DNA from 3 places in the Gottfriedia sp. ABJ_BB2_2 genome. Region 2 is predicted to be linked to each of the others. Evidence: riboswitches for the same ligand, from Rfam matches in the RefSeq annotation. Region 2 holds a riboswitch; each other region holds the start of a gene.

The links. A riboswitch is a leader RNA that binds a small molecule or an ion and turns the genes downstream of it on or off. The one in region 2 is predicted to bind thiamine pyrophosphate.
Region 1: linked by a shared signal. The riboswitch ahead of thiD (bifunctional hydroxymethylpyrimidine kinase/phosphomethylpyrimidine kinase) and the one ahead of ACX6U0_RS17815 (ABC transporter substrate-binding protein) in region 2 are both predicted to bind thiamine pyrophosphate.
Region 3: linked by a shared signal. The riboswitch ahead of thiC (phosphomethylpyrimidine synthase ThiC) and the one ahead of ACX6U0_RS17815 (ABC transporter substrate-binding protein) in region 2 are both predicted to bind thiamine pyrophosphate.

Annotation. Positions count from the first base shown of each region.
Region 1 covers NZ_JBVFKR010000012.1:78,626-83,630, forward strand. Annotated here, with positions in the region: gene ACX6U0_RS19055 (MFS transporter) at 1-435, shown strand, start outside; gene ACX6U0_RS19060 (type III PLP-dependent enzyme) at 457-1,683, shown strand; TPP riboswitch at 1,817-1,927, shown strand; gene thiD (bifunctional hydroxymethylpyrimidine kinase/phosphomethylpyrimidine kinase) at 2,067-2,873, shown strand; gene cytX (putative hydroxymethylpyrimidine transporter CytX) at 2,866-4,101, shown strand; gene thiM (hydroxyethylthiazole kinase) at 4,088-4,894, shown strand; gene thiE (thiamine phosphate synthase) at 4,891-5,005, shown strand, end outside.
Region 2 covers NZ_JBVFKR010000010.1:57,157-62,161, reverse strand. Annotated here, with positions in the region: gene ACX6U0_RS17830 (ABC transporter ATP-binding protein) at 1-339, opposite strand, end outside; gene ACX6U0_RS17825 (ABC transporter permease) at 342-1,103, opposite strand; gene ACX6U0_RS17820 (thiamine-binding protein) at 1,103-1,393, opposite strand; gene ACX6U0_RS17815 (ABC transporter substrate-binding protein) at 1,419-2,408, opposite strand; TPP riboswitch at 2,537-2,646, opposite strand; gene ACX6U0_RS17810 (RrF2 family transcriptional regulator) at 2,903-3,343, opposite strand; gene hmpA (NO-inducible flavohemoprotein) at 3,516-4,733, shown strand; gene ACX6U0_RS17800 (GNAT family N-acetyltransferase) at 4,998-5,005, opposite strand, start outside.
Region 3 covers NZ_JBVFKR010000002.1:686,552-691,556, reverse strand. Annotated here, with positions in the region: gene ACX6U0_RS08365 (thiazole synthase) at 1-445, opposite strand, end outside; gene thiS (sulfur carrier protein ThiS) at 448-651, opposite strand; gene thiO (glycine oxidase ThiO) at 675-1,766, opposite strand; gene ACX6U0_RS08350 (thiamine phosphate synthase) at 1,763-2,365, opposite strand; TPP riboswitch at 2,472-2,581, opposite strand; TPP riboswitch at 2,838-2,953, shown strand; gene thiC (phosphomethylpyrimidine synthase ThiC) at 3,086-4,861, shown strand; gene ACX6U0_RS08340 (hypothetical protein) at 4,881-5,005, shown strand, end outside.

The DNA.
Region 1 (5,005 bases), on a different contig from region 2:
TTTGGAATGTTACTATCGATTTCATCAGTCGGAGCAATTGCAGGCACGACATGGTTATCTATCGGTAAAGAAATCAATGAACCAGGTAAATGGTTAATCTATTCAATCATTAGTTTTGGCTGCTCTTTACTTTTATTTATTGGAACAACAAATCTAATGATTGCCAGTATCGCGATGTTTTTAGTTGGATTAACTAGTCAAACTTATCGTACATTAAGCCGCATTACGTTACAGAAGCAAGTACCAGATCATCTTCGTGGCAGAATATTAAGTATCGCTTTAATGGACAGAGGCTTTATTCCTTTAGGAGCGTTATTAATTGGAGCAATAGCAACGAGTTTAGGAACTCACTTGGCAGGTAATGTAATGGGATTAGGTTGTATTATAACGACATTAATGATTGTGATGAAAAGAAAACAAATCATGAAAATATAATTCGATGGAGGTTTTAGAAAGTTGATTGAAAATATTGTGCAAACTTATCGAATGAAACAAGAGAAACCACTTTGTGCTTATATATATGACTTATCAAAATTACGTAGTCACGTAGAAGCACTTTTGACAACTCTTCCAGCAAGCTGTCAGTTATTCTACGCAATTAAAGCCAACTCTGATGAAACGCTGCTTAAAACGTTAGCTCCACATGTAAGTGGGTTTGAAGTTGCTTCTTTAGGGGAAATTGAAAAAGTTAGGTCAGTCGATCAGCATATTCCGATTTTGTTCGGTGGTCCTGGAAAAACTTATGAAGAAATTGACATGGCAATCCATCACGGTGTGACTTTATTACATGTGGAGAGTTTCCATGAACTAAATGTAGTGAACCATATTGCCAAAAAAAGAGAAATTAATGTATCGATTTTATTTCGTGTGAATCTTCGCCGGTCTGTACCGAATGCCAAGTTAAAAATGGCTGGTGTTCCAACTCAATTTGGTATTGATGAAAAAGAGATACCAAAGGCAATATCACTAGTGAAATCAATGCCAAATATAAAACTATGCGGTTTTCATTTTCATGCCATGTCTAATAATATTGATGCGATGGCACATGCTTATTTTGTAGACCATTGCTTTGCATTATCTAGAGCTTGGGAAAGTGAGTTTAATCTAGATATTTCCTACCTGAATGTAGGAGGTGGAATCGGTATTAACTATCTAGAATTACATGACCAGTTTAACTGGGAAGAATTTATGATTGTTTTACATAAAATCATAGAAAAAAACAAAGATAAAAACTGGCAAATTTTATTTGAATGTGGACGTTATATTACCTCATCATGTGGATATTATGCGACTGAGGTTTTAGATATTAAACAAAATCATGAACAATATTTTTGTGTACTCCGTGGTGGAAGTCACCATTTAAGACTTCCAGCTGCTTGGAAACAAAATCATCCTTTTACAATTGTTCCAGTAGAAAATTGGTCATACTCATTTGAGCGTCCTGAACTAATGAATGCGAACATTACAGTAGCAGGTGAGTTATGTACTCCTAATGATGTACTTGCAAGAGATGTAAATATAACTAGATTAAGAGTAGGTGATATTCTCTTATTTAGCTATGCAGGGGCATACGGTTGGTCTATTTCTCATCATGATTTTCTCAGCCATCCACATCCAGAGCGGTTTTATATTGATTCTGGCTTACTATTAACAAGCGAACAACTCCTTGTGAAAAATGGATAAGCTAAGACCAAATTTGACCAACAAATGATCTTCAAACTAAATGTAAATCATTCAAGATGAATAAATTAGTCTAACTACTTGAATTTAGTAATAGTATTAATTAATATGTAAGAGAAATACAATTTGATATTTTGAATAGTACTAGGGGTGCCGTAAATGGTCGGCTGAGATTAAGACACAATTGTCTTTGACCCTTTAACCTGATCTGGATAATGCCAGCGTAGGAAAGTGAGCGATTAAATGCATATTTATATGCATTTACAACATTGATTTGTTCGAGCACAAGTCCCTATGGGGATTTGTGCTTTTTTTGTTCTCTAAATCAATCCACAACTTCTATCTGTAGATCAAAAAAGTCTATTCACTAAATGGGAGGAAAAAAATTGAAAAAAGTATTAACAATTGCGGGTTCTGACTCAAGTGGTGGGGCTGGAATTCAAGCGGATTTGAAAACATTTTCAGCTCATGGTGTTTTTGGCATGAGTGTGATTACCGCAGTGACGGCTCAAAATACACAAGGTGTATTTGCAGTTCAAGATATAACACCAAAAATGATAGCAAGTCAGCTAGATGCAATCTTTACTGATATTGAAGTTGATTCAGTAAAGATTGGGATGGTATCACAAATTGATACGATTAAAATCATTGCTGAAAAACTAAGACAGTATAAGCCAAAGCACATTGTCGTTGATCCAGTTATGGTTTCGAAAAGCGGTTATGATTTGTTAAGCCCAGATGCGAAAGAAGCGTTAATTCAAGAATTGATTCCATTAGCAACTGTCATAACACCTAATCTACCTGAGGCAGAAGTAATTACAGGTAAAAGCATTTCAACTATTCAAGAGATGGAAGAGGCTGCAATTTTGATTCATACATTAGGTGCTAAAGCTGTTCTTGTAAAAGGTGGTCATTTAGAAAACGATGCGACAGATGTTAGCTATGATGGGGATGAATTTACTTATTATAAGAGTACTAGAATAGCTACCAATAATACACATGGTACAGGGTGTACTTTATCATCAAGCATAGCTTCTAATCTGGCAAATGAATTTCAATTAAACGAAGCAATTAGTAGGGCAAAAGAATACATAACATTAGCAATTCAACATTCATTCTCCATCGGGAAGGGCGTAGGTCCCGTACATCATTTTTATTCAATGTATCAAAAGGCGGGTATTTTGCATGTCTAAACAAACTGGCAATTTAACAAGATGGAACTTCGCAACACTTTGGTTTGGTGCCGCAGTTTCAATCGCTGAAATTATGACTGGTGCGCTCATTGCACCTTTAGGTTTTACAAAAGGATTGACTGCTATTCTAATCGGACATTTACTTGGTACGCTACTTCTTGTGTTAGGTGGCGTTATCGGTTCAAGAGAGCGTTTAACGGCAATGGAATCTACTAAAATATCATTTGGAAGATATGGCAGTTATTTATTTTCTATATTAAATGTGTTGCAACTAGTGGGCTGGACGGCAGTTATGATTGTTACAGGAGCTAGATCTATTAATGTAGTAACTAGATCTGATTTTCATTTTAATCAGCCTTGGGTATGGTGTCTTATTGTTGGCTTATTGATTTGTATTTGGTTATATTTTGGTCAAAATGCTTGGAAGAAGTTAAATAGTGTAGCAGTAGCGCTATTATTTTTACTAACGATTGTTTTGTGCTTTGTTATTTTCAAGCATAGTGAATTCCTTTTTAAACCTGGTACTTCTGAGATGTCTTTTGGTGCTGCAGTAGAACTATCCGTTATCATGCCATTATCATGGCTTCCATTAATAAGTGACTATACTCGTTTTGCTAAGTCAACTCGTGAAGGTGCAATTGGAAGTTTCGTTGGTTATATGGTTGGTAGTTCATGGATGTATGCAATCGGACTAGGGGCTGCTCTAGCATTTAATGAATATGATCCAGTGGCAGTTCTAATGAGTGCAAATCTTGGATTATTTGCAGTTGGAATCGTTGTGTTAGCAACAGTTACGACTACTTTTATGGATGCATATTCTGGTGGTATTTCATTGACAACTGTATTTCCCAAATTAAATGGAAAGCATGTCGCAATTGTATTGACGATTATAGGAACAATACTTGCAATGGTATTTCCGATTGAAAAATATGAAGGATTTTTATATTTAATTGGTTCTTTTTTTGCACCTTTGTATGCAATTTTGTTAACGGATTATTTTATTTTAAAGCGTACAAAAATTAGAAAAACCTTAATGTTAGATTGGGTTGCTATGCTTATTTGGGTAGTTGGGATATTTATCTATCGACAGTTTGTACAATTTGATAGTTTTCTAGGAGCAACTATTCCTAGTATGGTAGTCATTGGTTTGATTTATATTGTCGTTCAATTTGTTATAAATAAATTTACTAATCAGCATGTAGGGGGAAATAAACATGTCAGTTCTTAATGAAATCAGTCAGTTAATTGGAGATGTAAAGGGTAAAAAACCATTAGTACATCATATTACAAACTATGTAACGGTTAATGATTGTGCAAATATGGTTCTTGCGATTGGTGGTTCGCCAGTCATGGCAGATGATTTAGCAGAAGTTGAGGAAATGTTAGCTTTTGCATCAGCACTAGTCATCAATATTGGTACGTTGAACGAAAGAACAATTCAATCAATGATCACGGCAGGAAAAAAAGCAAACCAACTTGGAATCCCAGTTATTTTGGATCCAGTTGGTGTAGGAGCTACTACACTCCGAACGGAGACAACGGCTATTTTATTAAAAGAAGTTCGATTCGCGGTCATACGTGGAAATATGTCTGAAATAAAAATAATCGCAGGAATAAATGTACAGATTAAAGGCGTTGATTCAGTTGCGAATGAAGAAAATGGCGTTGAAATTGCTAGAGCTTTAGCAGTGAAATTAGGTACGGTTGTAGCCATTACTGGAGCCGTTGACATTGTGGCATCATTAGATAAACTTTGTAAAATTTCAAATGGTGATAAAATGCTTGCAGATGTAACAGGAACAGGATGCATGAGTACATCTTTAATTGGAACATTCGCTGGTGTAACAAAAGATTATTTTCTTGCTGCAATTACCGGCATTACGATTATGGGGTTAAGTGGTGAGTTGGCAAAGGAACGTTTAACAAAGGACCAAGCAATTGGAACATTTAAAGTAAACTTATTTGATGAAATCTCCAAAATGTCAGCAGAAACATTGCTAAAAGGAGGTAAAATTGAATGAGTGTATTAAGAAATAAAGTTGACTATAAGCTGTATCTAGTGACAGACCGAGATGTATTAGGGGGAAGGGATTTAATCCAGTCAGTTGAGGATGCAATTAAAGGTGGAACAA
Region 2 (5,005 bases):
CTTCAACCAATCTCGTGCTAATGATTCATCCGATTTACCTTTAAGTTCACTTGATAATAGTATATTTTTCAATACAGTGCGCCATGGAAGAAGTGAATGTTCTTGTGGCATAAAGCTGATATGACCTAGCTCCCCATTTATGACGGAACGATTTAAAATGATTTGGCCCGAATCAGGATTGATCAATCCACCAATCAAGTTAAATAAAGTACTTTTCCCGCTGCCCGATGGCCCTAAAATCGAAACAAATTCACCTTCATTTACATGCATTGAAATGCCCGCTAAAACTTGTTGATTTTTTCCAAATGATTTTTCTAGATTTCTTATTTCTAATGTCATTTTTATTTTACTCCCTTAGACTTCCATTTCACCGTCATTCTTTCTAGCAATACTATTACACTGAAAAAGAACATACTTAAAAACATAATGATAAAAATCGAGACAAAAACTCGATCGGTACGGAATGAAGAAGAAGCAAGCGTCATAAATACACCTATACCTGTTTTTGCACCTAGCCACTCAGAAATCACCGCACCCATCACACTATATGTCGCGGATATTTTTAATCCCGAAAAAATAGATGGTAGTGAGTATGGACATTCTATTTTCCAAAATAATTGTGATTTAGTTGCCCCTGCCATTTTCATATAATTAATCAAATTGGTTGGTGTTTGCCTAAATCCATCAAGAGCAGAAACGGTAACAGGAAAGAAGCAAACTAGTGAAATAATCATTAATTTCGGGAATACTCCAAATCCAAACCAAATAATCAAAAGTGGTGCTAAAACAATAATTGGTACGTTCTGTGACAAAATTAATAATGGATAAAACGCTTCTTTAAACCCTGGAATTAAATGTAGTACGATAGCAATCATCAGTCCTAAAAGAGTACCTACCAAAAAACCAAAGATAGTTAATTGTACAGTAGAGAGTACATGTGGAACTAATGAATCATAAGACTTAATTCCTTCTTTCAGTATTACGATTGGCCCTGGTAAGAGCCAAGCTTCTATTTTGAATAGTTTGATACACAGCTGCCAAAAAATTAAAAAAAGAAGGATGACAAGAATCGGTTGCCATCCTTTTATTTGTTTACGTTTCATTAACGATATTTCTCCGTCAAGTCATCCATAGCAATACCTTGTGGCTGATATAGTATTTTCATTTGCGTAATGACATTATGACAGCCGATTTCGATCATTTTTTCATTCATTTTTTGGACAATATTTAATAATTGATTTAAATCGCCTTCCATTGTTGTTTCTAAAGGTTGAACTTGGTATTTTACACCAGACTCATCGATTACTTTTATCGCCGCATCTACCGCTGGAATTACTTCCTCAATTTTGTTTGTTTTTGGTATAATTTGTACACTAATCAAAGAATTAGACATTTAAAGCTCCCCCTTATAAAAATTATTATTCTGGTAAAAACTCATTTGTAAAAGCTTTTTCCGGATCAAATTTACCTTCTAACAATTTATTTTCAGTTAACCACTCAGCATAGTTTTTCCAAATTGTTAACTTCTGTTCACCCCAACGACTTGCATCGTCTTGATATTTAGTTGAAAGCCATTCCTGACTTTTTTGGACTAACTCTTTATCTAAATCTGGATTATCTTTTAATAAAATATCTGCTGCTTCCTTTGGATGATCGATTGAATAAGTATATCCTTTAGACGCTGCCTTCATAAATGCTTTCACGACTTTTGGTTGATCCTTAATCATTTTTTCATTCGTTGCAAGTACAGGTGTGTAGTAATCTAATTTATCACTGTAATCAGTTAAATAAACCATATTTAATTTCTCATCGCGAAGCTCAGCTTCTATTCCTGTCCACCCTTGATAAATCCAAGCAAAATCAATATCACGCTTTACAGCTGTGAAGAAATCAGCATCACCCATATTAACGATATTTAATTTATTAACATCTGCATTTTCTTTCTTCATCAGTGAATCTAAAATGGCTTTTTCAACTGGAGAACCCCATCCACCATAAGTTTTACCTACAAAATCTTTTGGTGATTTAATATTTTTACTAACTGGTGAAGCAAAACCAGAAGTATTATGTTGAATAACAGCAGCAATCGACACAATTGGAACATTTTGTACTCTTGCTTGTGTAATTGACTCTTGGTATGATACGCCAAAATCAGCTTTACCAGAAGCAATTAATTGGTCTGCTCCTGTTTGCCCTGGACTAATAATGTCAACATTCAAACCTTGCTCTTTAAAATATCCATTTTCTTTTGCTACGAATAAACCTGTATGATTTGTATTAGGCGTCCAGTCTAGCACAACCGTCACCTTTTGTAGCTCTTTTTCTTTCTTTGGTGTTGATGAATTTTGTCCACTACATCCTGCTAACGTTAAGCAAAGTGCAAAAAAGCAAATCAGTAATCTTTTCATTCTATAACTCTCCTTTTTGTTTTGTTTATACAAATGAAATGTGTTAGTACCTTAGCAAGGCACTCGAACTAGACAAAAAGAAAACGCCCGAATAAATATCCGGACGTGAATGCACTGTAAAAAACTATATCAAAAGAGATACTGTTCCCTACGCTGGCATCACCCAGATCAGGTTCTAAGAGTCAGTATCTTACGGATACTATCTCAGCCAGCAACACTGGCTCCTCCACATTTTCTCGCATATAAACTTTTCAAGATAAATATAACAGATAAACCCCATAATTACGAAACATTTTCATCACATTTTAATAATTTAAATAATCTGTATAAATAGAAAAATATGAATATAGGAAAATCACTAAGGAATCTGTGTCTCACTCTTTTTTAACCTCTAGTAAATCCTTTATATTTCTCAATCATTAATTCGAGAACCATCGGAGCATATATAACAAATTAAACTTTAAAACACTCAAACAATTACTGCTCGAGTGTTTTTATTTTTTATTTAAGTCAAAATATTCTTTCAGCATAAAATTATTTTGTACAATATCTTCAAGTGTATATTGATCTAATACTTGTAAAAACTGATCTAACGCTTTATTAAATATATGCTTCAAAGAACAAACTGGAGTAATCACACAGTTATTGTTATGTTCGAAACATTCAACAATATGAAAGTCCTCTTCAGTTTTTCGAATTAATTCACCTATATTTATATCAGATGGTAGTTTTGCAAGTCGGATTCCACCATTTCGTCCTCGAATTGTTTCAATATACCCCATCTTCCCTAAGTTATATATTATTTTCATTAAATGATTTTTTGAAATATCATACGCCTCGGCAATATCCTTTATATTAACCAGTTTTTCATTTGGTTCAGTGGACAAGTATATTAAAACCCGAAGTGAGTAATCTGAATAATTGGTTAACCGCATAAATTCCCCTCACTCATTTATTTTGATTAATCATAGCATAATTGTGAACATTTTTTAAACTTTTATAAACTGAGGCTAAAAAGATGTATTTTACATATTGCTTTGAAGAAAATATAAGTCTACTATAAAGATGTATTAGAAATACTACTTTAGAGAAAAGAAGGGGTATAACATGCTATCTCAAAAAACAATCGACATTATTAAATCAACAATCCCAGTTTTAGAAGTAAAAGGGATTGAAATTACATCAGTTTTTTATAAAAACTTGTTTACAAATCATCCTGAATTATTGAATATATTCAATCATACAAATCAACAAAAAGGTAGACAACAAACAGCACTTGCCAACACAGTCCTAGCTGCGGCAAAAAACATTGATAAGCTTGAAACAATTCTTCCTGTTGTAAAACAAATTGCCCAAAAACATCGCAGTCTTTTAGTAAAACCTGAACACTACCCTATCGTTGGAGAACACTTATTAGGTGCGATTAAAGAAGTATTAGGTGATGCTGCAACCGATGAAATTATTAATGCTTGGGCTGAAAGCTATGGTATTATTGCACAAGTATTTATCGATATTGAAAAAGAAATGTATAATGAATCAGCTACACAAGAAGGTGGATGGAGTGACTTTAAAGAGTTCAAGGTCATTGATAAGGTTAAAGAAAGCGAAGTAATTACATCTTTCTACTTACTTCCAAAAGATCATTCCGTATTACCAACATTTTTACCAGGTCAATATATAACTGTTCGAGCAAAAGTAGAAGGACAAGAATATTTATTAAACAGACAATATAGTTTATCTGATGTACCTGGCAAAGAGCACTACAGAATTTCCGTAAAAAGAGAAGCTGAAGAACAACAACCTAAAGGAGTTTTTTCAAACTATCTTCACGACTTTGTTAATATTGGCGATTCATTAGAATTAACAGCTCCAGCTGGGGATTTCACTATAAACAATGATCTTGAATCACCTGCTGTGTTCATTAGTGGTGGAGTTGGAATTACACCTTTAATGAGTATGGTAAAATATATTGCTAATACTCAGCCAAACCGTAAAGTAGAAATGGTTTGTGCCTCAAGAAATGCTAACCTTCAACCATTCAAAAATGAGTTAATCTCACTATCAGAACAATTAAATGACTTTTCTTTATCATTTATTTATGAGAATCCTTCTGAGGATGATTTGAAAAATCCGTACTTTAAAAAGCAAGGTTATATTGATGCTGCTTGGTTAACATCTAATATACAATCTGTTGATGCACATTATTATGTATGTGGCCCAGTGCCGTTTTTAAAAGCAGTTGTTTCAAGCTTAAAACAATTGAATGTTCCAGAAACACATATTCACTTTGAATTCTTTGGACCTTCAATGAGTCTAGAAGCATAGGATAGATAAAAAGGATGCTCTATTTTTTGAGCATCCTCTTTAACTTTTTATCAATAAGGCAGTTTTCTTTAGAGCGGTAGGAATGATAAAACTACCTAATATTGCTAGCAAATCACTTGAAAATGTTTTTTTAATACAACCAAAAACGAGACTACTGATGAAAATATCATATAATACAAATCTGCCAAAATCTTCTTTAGTGATGACTAAAAATACGACTGATGATTTTCTAGTTGTCAGACCAAGCCCACCTTTAGTACGAAATTATTCGA
Region 3 (5,005 bases), on a different contig from region 2:
TTGCATGGACTCCTAGTTCTTCAAGTCTTCTTGCCAAAACGACGTCATCTGAAGTGTAGGGTAATACAGTAAATCCTTCTGCAAGTAACATTTCTGAGGCTTTTAACGTTTCAACTGGATCCGGTAAAAGCGACTTGTCACAACCAATTACTTCAACCTTAATCATGTCACATAGTCCTGAAGCTTTCGCTAGTTTCGCTATTCTTACTGCTTCTTCAGCTGTTTTAGCGCCAGCGGTATTTGGAAGCAATTTATATTTTGTTAAATCTAATTGTTCAAGAAAGTTTGGTTGAGATTCCTCAAAAATATTCATTCTTCTTACAGCAAACGTTAAAACTTCTGTCTCTGAAACCTCAACAGCTCTTTTTTGAATATCAAAGGAAGGGTATTTACCTGTACCTAGAAACAATCTTGAATGAAATGAATGTTTTCCAATTGTTAACATCATTAACCTCCACCTACAAAATGTATTAATTCTACAATATCTCCGTTTGAAAGAACTGTAGTACCGTACAGTTCTCGATACAATATTTCTTTATTCACTTCTACTACAACGATTCGATTCGCTAATTGATAAGAATGAAGTAAATCTTCTACTGTGCAGATACCTTCAGCTAGCTGAATACTTTTACCATTTAATTGGATGAGCAATATTCATACACCTCTCTTTAAAATTATCGATTCACTTTAAACGCTTCTACCCACTCAGGTCTGACTTTTCGTTTAAGAATAAAATCACGAATCATTTTGCCTGTAGCAGGGGCAAGAAGAATGCCATTTCTAAAGTGTCCAGTAGCAAAAAATATATTGTCGTCATCTGGGTGTTTTCCGATATATGGTTTTTGATCAAATGTTTGTGGTCGTAAACCTCCCCAAAAAGATTCAATGTTCATTTTGCTAATATCAGGTAGCATCTTTTTGGCAGTATTAATTAATGATTCAATACCTTGTAAGTTTGGTTTTTCATCCCAATCGTTTTGAATCATAGTTGCACCAATCACAAGCTTTCCATTGTTTCTAGGAACAATGTAGTTATGATCATGGAAAATTGTATGCTCCAGCGTCATGTGTTCACTTGTTACCGAAAGACACTCCCCCTTAACCGGGGTAAGACGATTACTTAATCCGAGTTGTTCAAAAAAAGATGTGCTCCAAACCCCGTTTGCAATTACGATATTTTTAGCTGTAAACTGACCATTTGTAGATTGAATGGTAAATGTACTTTCATTTTTTCGAATCTCTATAACACTAGTATTCTCGTGTATTGTAGCTCCGAGTACTTGTGCACTTTTACAAAAAGCATTACAGACAGAAGTAGGTAGGACGTTTACATCATCTTCTATATATGCTGCTCCAATTATATTTGTTGTGATATTAGGTATTTTTCTTTGAATTTCATTTGGTTCATACCAAATGACCGTTGGTTGTGAAAGAAGGGAAGCTAATTGCATTTTTTCTGCATTATTATAAGCTAGTTTGAAAATCCCACCAGTTTTCAACTCAATGTCGATGTGACTTAGTTTTTTTAGGTCCTCTTTCAGTTGAAAATAAGATAATTGACTACTTCTTGCAAAAGGCAAAAAAATCTCTGTATCATTACACTCAGAATGAGCTCCCAGCATACCTGCTGCAGCGCTAGTAGATTTAGAACCTATTGTTTGTGCTTCGAGAACGGCAACGTCTATTTTTTCCTTTGCCAAGTAATATCCGATTGAGCATCCAATGATTCCACCACCAATTACAATTACTTCAAAATGTTGTTTCATAGAATACTAATGCACCTCTCCACATATTTTAGAGCAGAATCGCGCGGATTTTCAGAAGAAAAAATACCCGACATGACTGCAATTCCATCAATCTGACATTCTTTTAATATTGGAAGATGATCAGGAGCTATTCCACCAATTGCGTAAACTGGAATTGTAAGAACATTTTTTATCTCAATTAACGGATCAATTCCATTTGGACTTAAACCTTTTTTGCAATTTGTCTCAAAGCAATGTCCATAAATGACATAATTGGCGTGATCTTTTTCAGCTTGTATTGCTTCAGCTACTGAATGGACTGAGCGACCGACATTCATTGTTGGATAATGTTCTTTTACTAACTTGACTGGAAGTCCGTGAGTTGGCAAATGAATGTTGAATAGATTTGTTAGTAATGCTACGTCTAATCTGTCATTCATGATGATCTTGTTCATAGGTACTCCGTTATCGCTTAAAAGGTTTAAAAGCATAAGTAGTTCTAAACTGCTTTTCGATTTTTCTCGTATATAAACAAAATCAACAACATCATGTATTTGAATAATCATTGTTGCAAGTTCATGTATTGAATACATATTATTCGTCACTGCAATTAGCTTCAAATTTGCTCCTCCTTTTTGAAAAATTAGGGTGTATGTATTTTTAAATAAGAAAAACCACTTCCCAAAAATGGAAAGTGGTTTGTAAGTTACACAAATAAACGCATAAAAAGACATTGCGCCACTTTCCTACGCAGGTACGAGCCTGTTCAGGTTATGAGGGTTTAAAAGTAACTACTTTATTCTCAGCCCTTATCAAGGGATCCCCTAGTGATGAATACACTATGAAAATTAAGTTTAGCATAGCATAAAAATAAAATAATTCAAGATTAAAAAAATGATAGTTTGTAAATGGTATTTCAAAAGTTATCAAAATAGACACTGAAAGTTAGCGAAAAAAATAATTTTTTAAATCGAAAATAGTGAATGTTTCCAAGGGTATATATGCATTTTCATACAATATTGTAAAATTTTAGGGGAATAAAATGATTTACAAGATTGAAGCTTAGGTTTATATTAAGTCTGTACAAATGAATAGTTTGACTAGGGGTGTCCAATAAGTTGGGCTGAGAGAGAAACGCGTTTTAAGTTTCTTAACCCTCAGGACCTGATCTGGTTCATACCAGCGTGGGGAAGTTAGCGTTTATTACAGTAGTGTCAATTTAGCATTATTGTAGTCAAACTAACCAATAGCCGGGTCTTATCAAGATAAGATACGGCTTTTTTTCATGCTTATTGTGGATTGGATTTTGTTCTTTTTAATCACATTAAAAAGGGGAAATCATAATGAACAATTCTGTAAATGAAATGAATTTTTCTATCATGTCTAGTTTTTCGGGAAGTAAAAAAGTATATGTCGAAGGATCAAGACCGGACTTGTTGGTTCCAATGCGTGAAATCAAATTAAGTCCAACAACTGGATCATTTGGGGAAGAGGAAAACGCTCCTGTTCGTGTCTACGATACAAGCGGTCCTTATACTGATGAAAGCGAAACAGTTGATATTCGAAAAGGTCTTAAGTCGATAAGAGGAAAATGGATTATCGAACGTGAAGATGTAATCGAGTATGAAGGACGTGAGGTAAAGCCTGAGGATAATGGTTTTAAAAGTGATATTGTACAGAAAAATATAGAGGTCTTCAAGGGACTAGATAGAAAACCATTACGAGCAAAAGATGGTGCAAATATTACACAGTTGCATTACGCACGACAAGGATTGATCACACCGGAAATGGAATTTATTGCAATTAGGGAACATGTTTCTCCTGAGTTTGTCAGGTCCGAAGTAGCGAGAGGAAGAGCAGTCATTCCTTCAAATATAAATCATCCAGAGAGCGAGCCAATGATAATTGGACGTAACTTTCATGTGAAAATTAATGCCAATATTGGTAACTCAGCTGTTACTTCATCTATTGAAGAAGAAGTTGAAAAAATGACTTGGGCAACACGCTGGGGAGCAGATACAATGATGGATCTTTCTACCGGAAAAAATATTCACACAACTCGTGAATGGATTATTAGAAATTCACCAGTACCGGTTGGAACAGTACCTATTTATCAGGCACTGGAAAAAGTTAATGGAATCGCTGAAGACTTATCATGGGAGGTATTCAGAGATACATTAATTGAACAAGCGGAGCAAGGTGTCGACTATTTTACAATTCATGCAGGTGTACTTTTACGCTATATACCATTAACTGCTAAACGTGTTACAGGTATTGTTTCTAGAGGTGGATCGATTATGGCTCAGTGGTGTCTTGCACATCATAAAGAAAATTTTTTATATACTCATTTTGAAGAAATTTGCGACATTATGAAACGATATGATGTGACATTTTCACTTGGTGATGGGCTAAGACCTGGCTCCATTGCTGATGCAAATGATGAAGCTCAGTTTGCTGAATTAGAGACACTTGGGGAACTGACGAAAATAGCATGGAAGCATGATGTCCAAGTAATGATTGAAGGACCAGGTCATGTTCCAATGCATTTAATTAAAGAAAATATGGATAAACAATTAGAAATCTGTAATGAAGCACCTTTTTACACTCTTGGACCACTAACAACTGATATAGCACCAGGTTATGATCATATTACTTCTGCAATTGGTGCAGCCATGATTGGTTGGTTTGGTACAGCAATGCTATGTTATGTAACACCAAAGGAGCATCTTGGATTGCCGAATAAAGAAGACGTAAGAGTAGGTGTTATTACGTACAAAATTGCTGCGCATGCCGCGGATCTAGCGAAGGGCCATCCAGGTGCTCAAAAAAGAGATGATGCGTTATCTAAAGCCAGATTTGAATTTAGATGGAGAGATCAATTTAACCTATCATTGGATCCAGAAAGAGCAATGGAATACCACGATGAGACATTACCTGCTGAGGGTGCAAAAACAGCCCATTTCTGTTCTATGTGTGGTCCAAAGTTTTGTAGTATGAGAATTTCACAAGATATTAGGGATATAGTAAATGAAAAAGAATTTGAATTAACGATTGATGAGGGTCTCAAAGAAAAGGCTGATCAATTCAGAAAAAATGGTGGAGAAATATACCAATGATTGAATGGAGGAGCCTTGTATGAACCGGGTGATCCAAATAGCAAAGCAATTAAAAGAGCTAGAATTAGAAGTAAATCAACTGAAAAAAGAATTAAGCAATATTCAAAAAATTTGCGAACATGAATTTCAAAAGAACGATTCAAT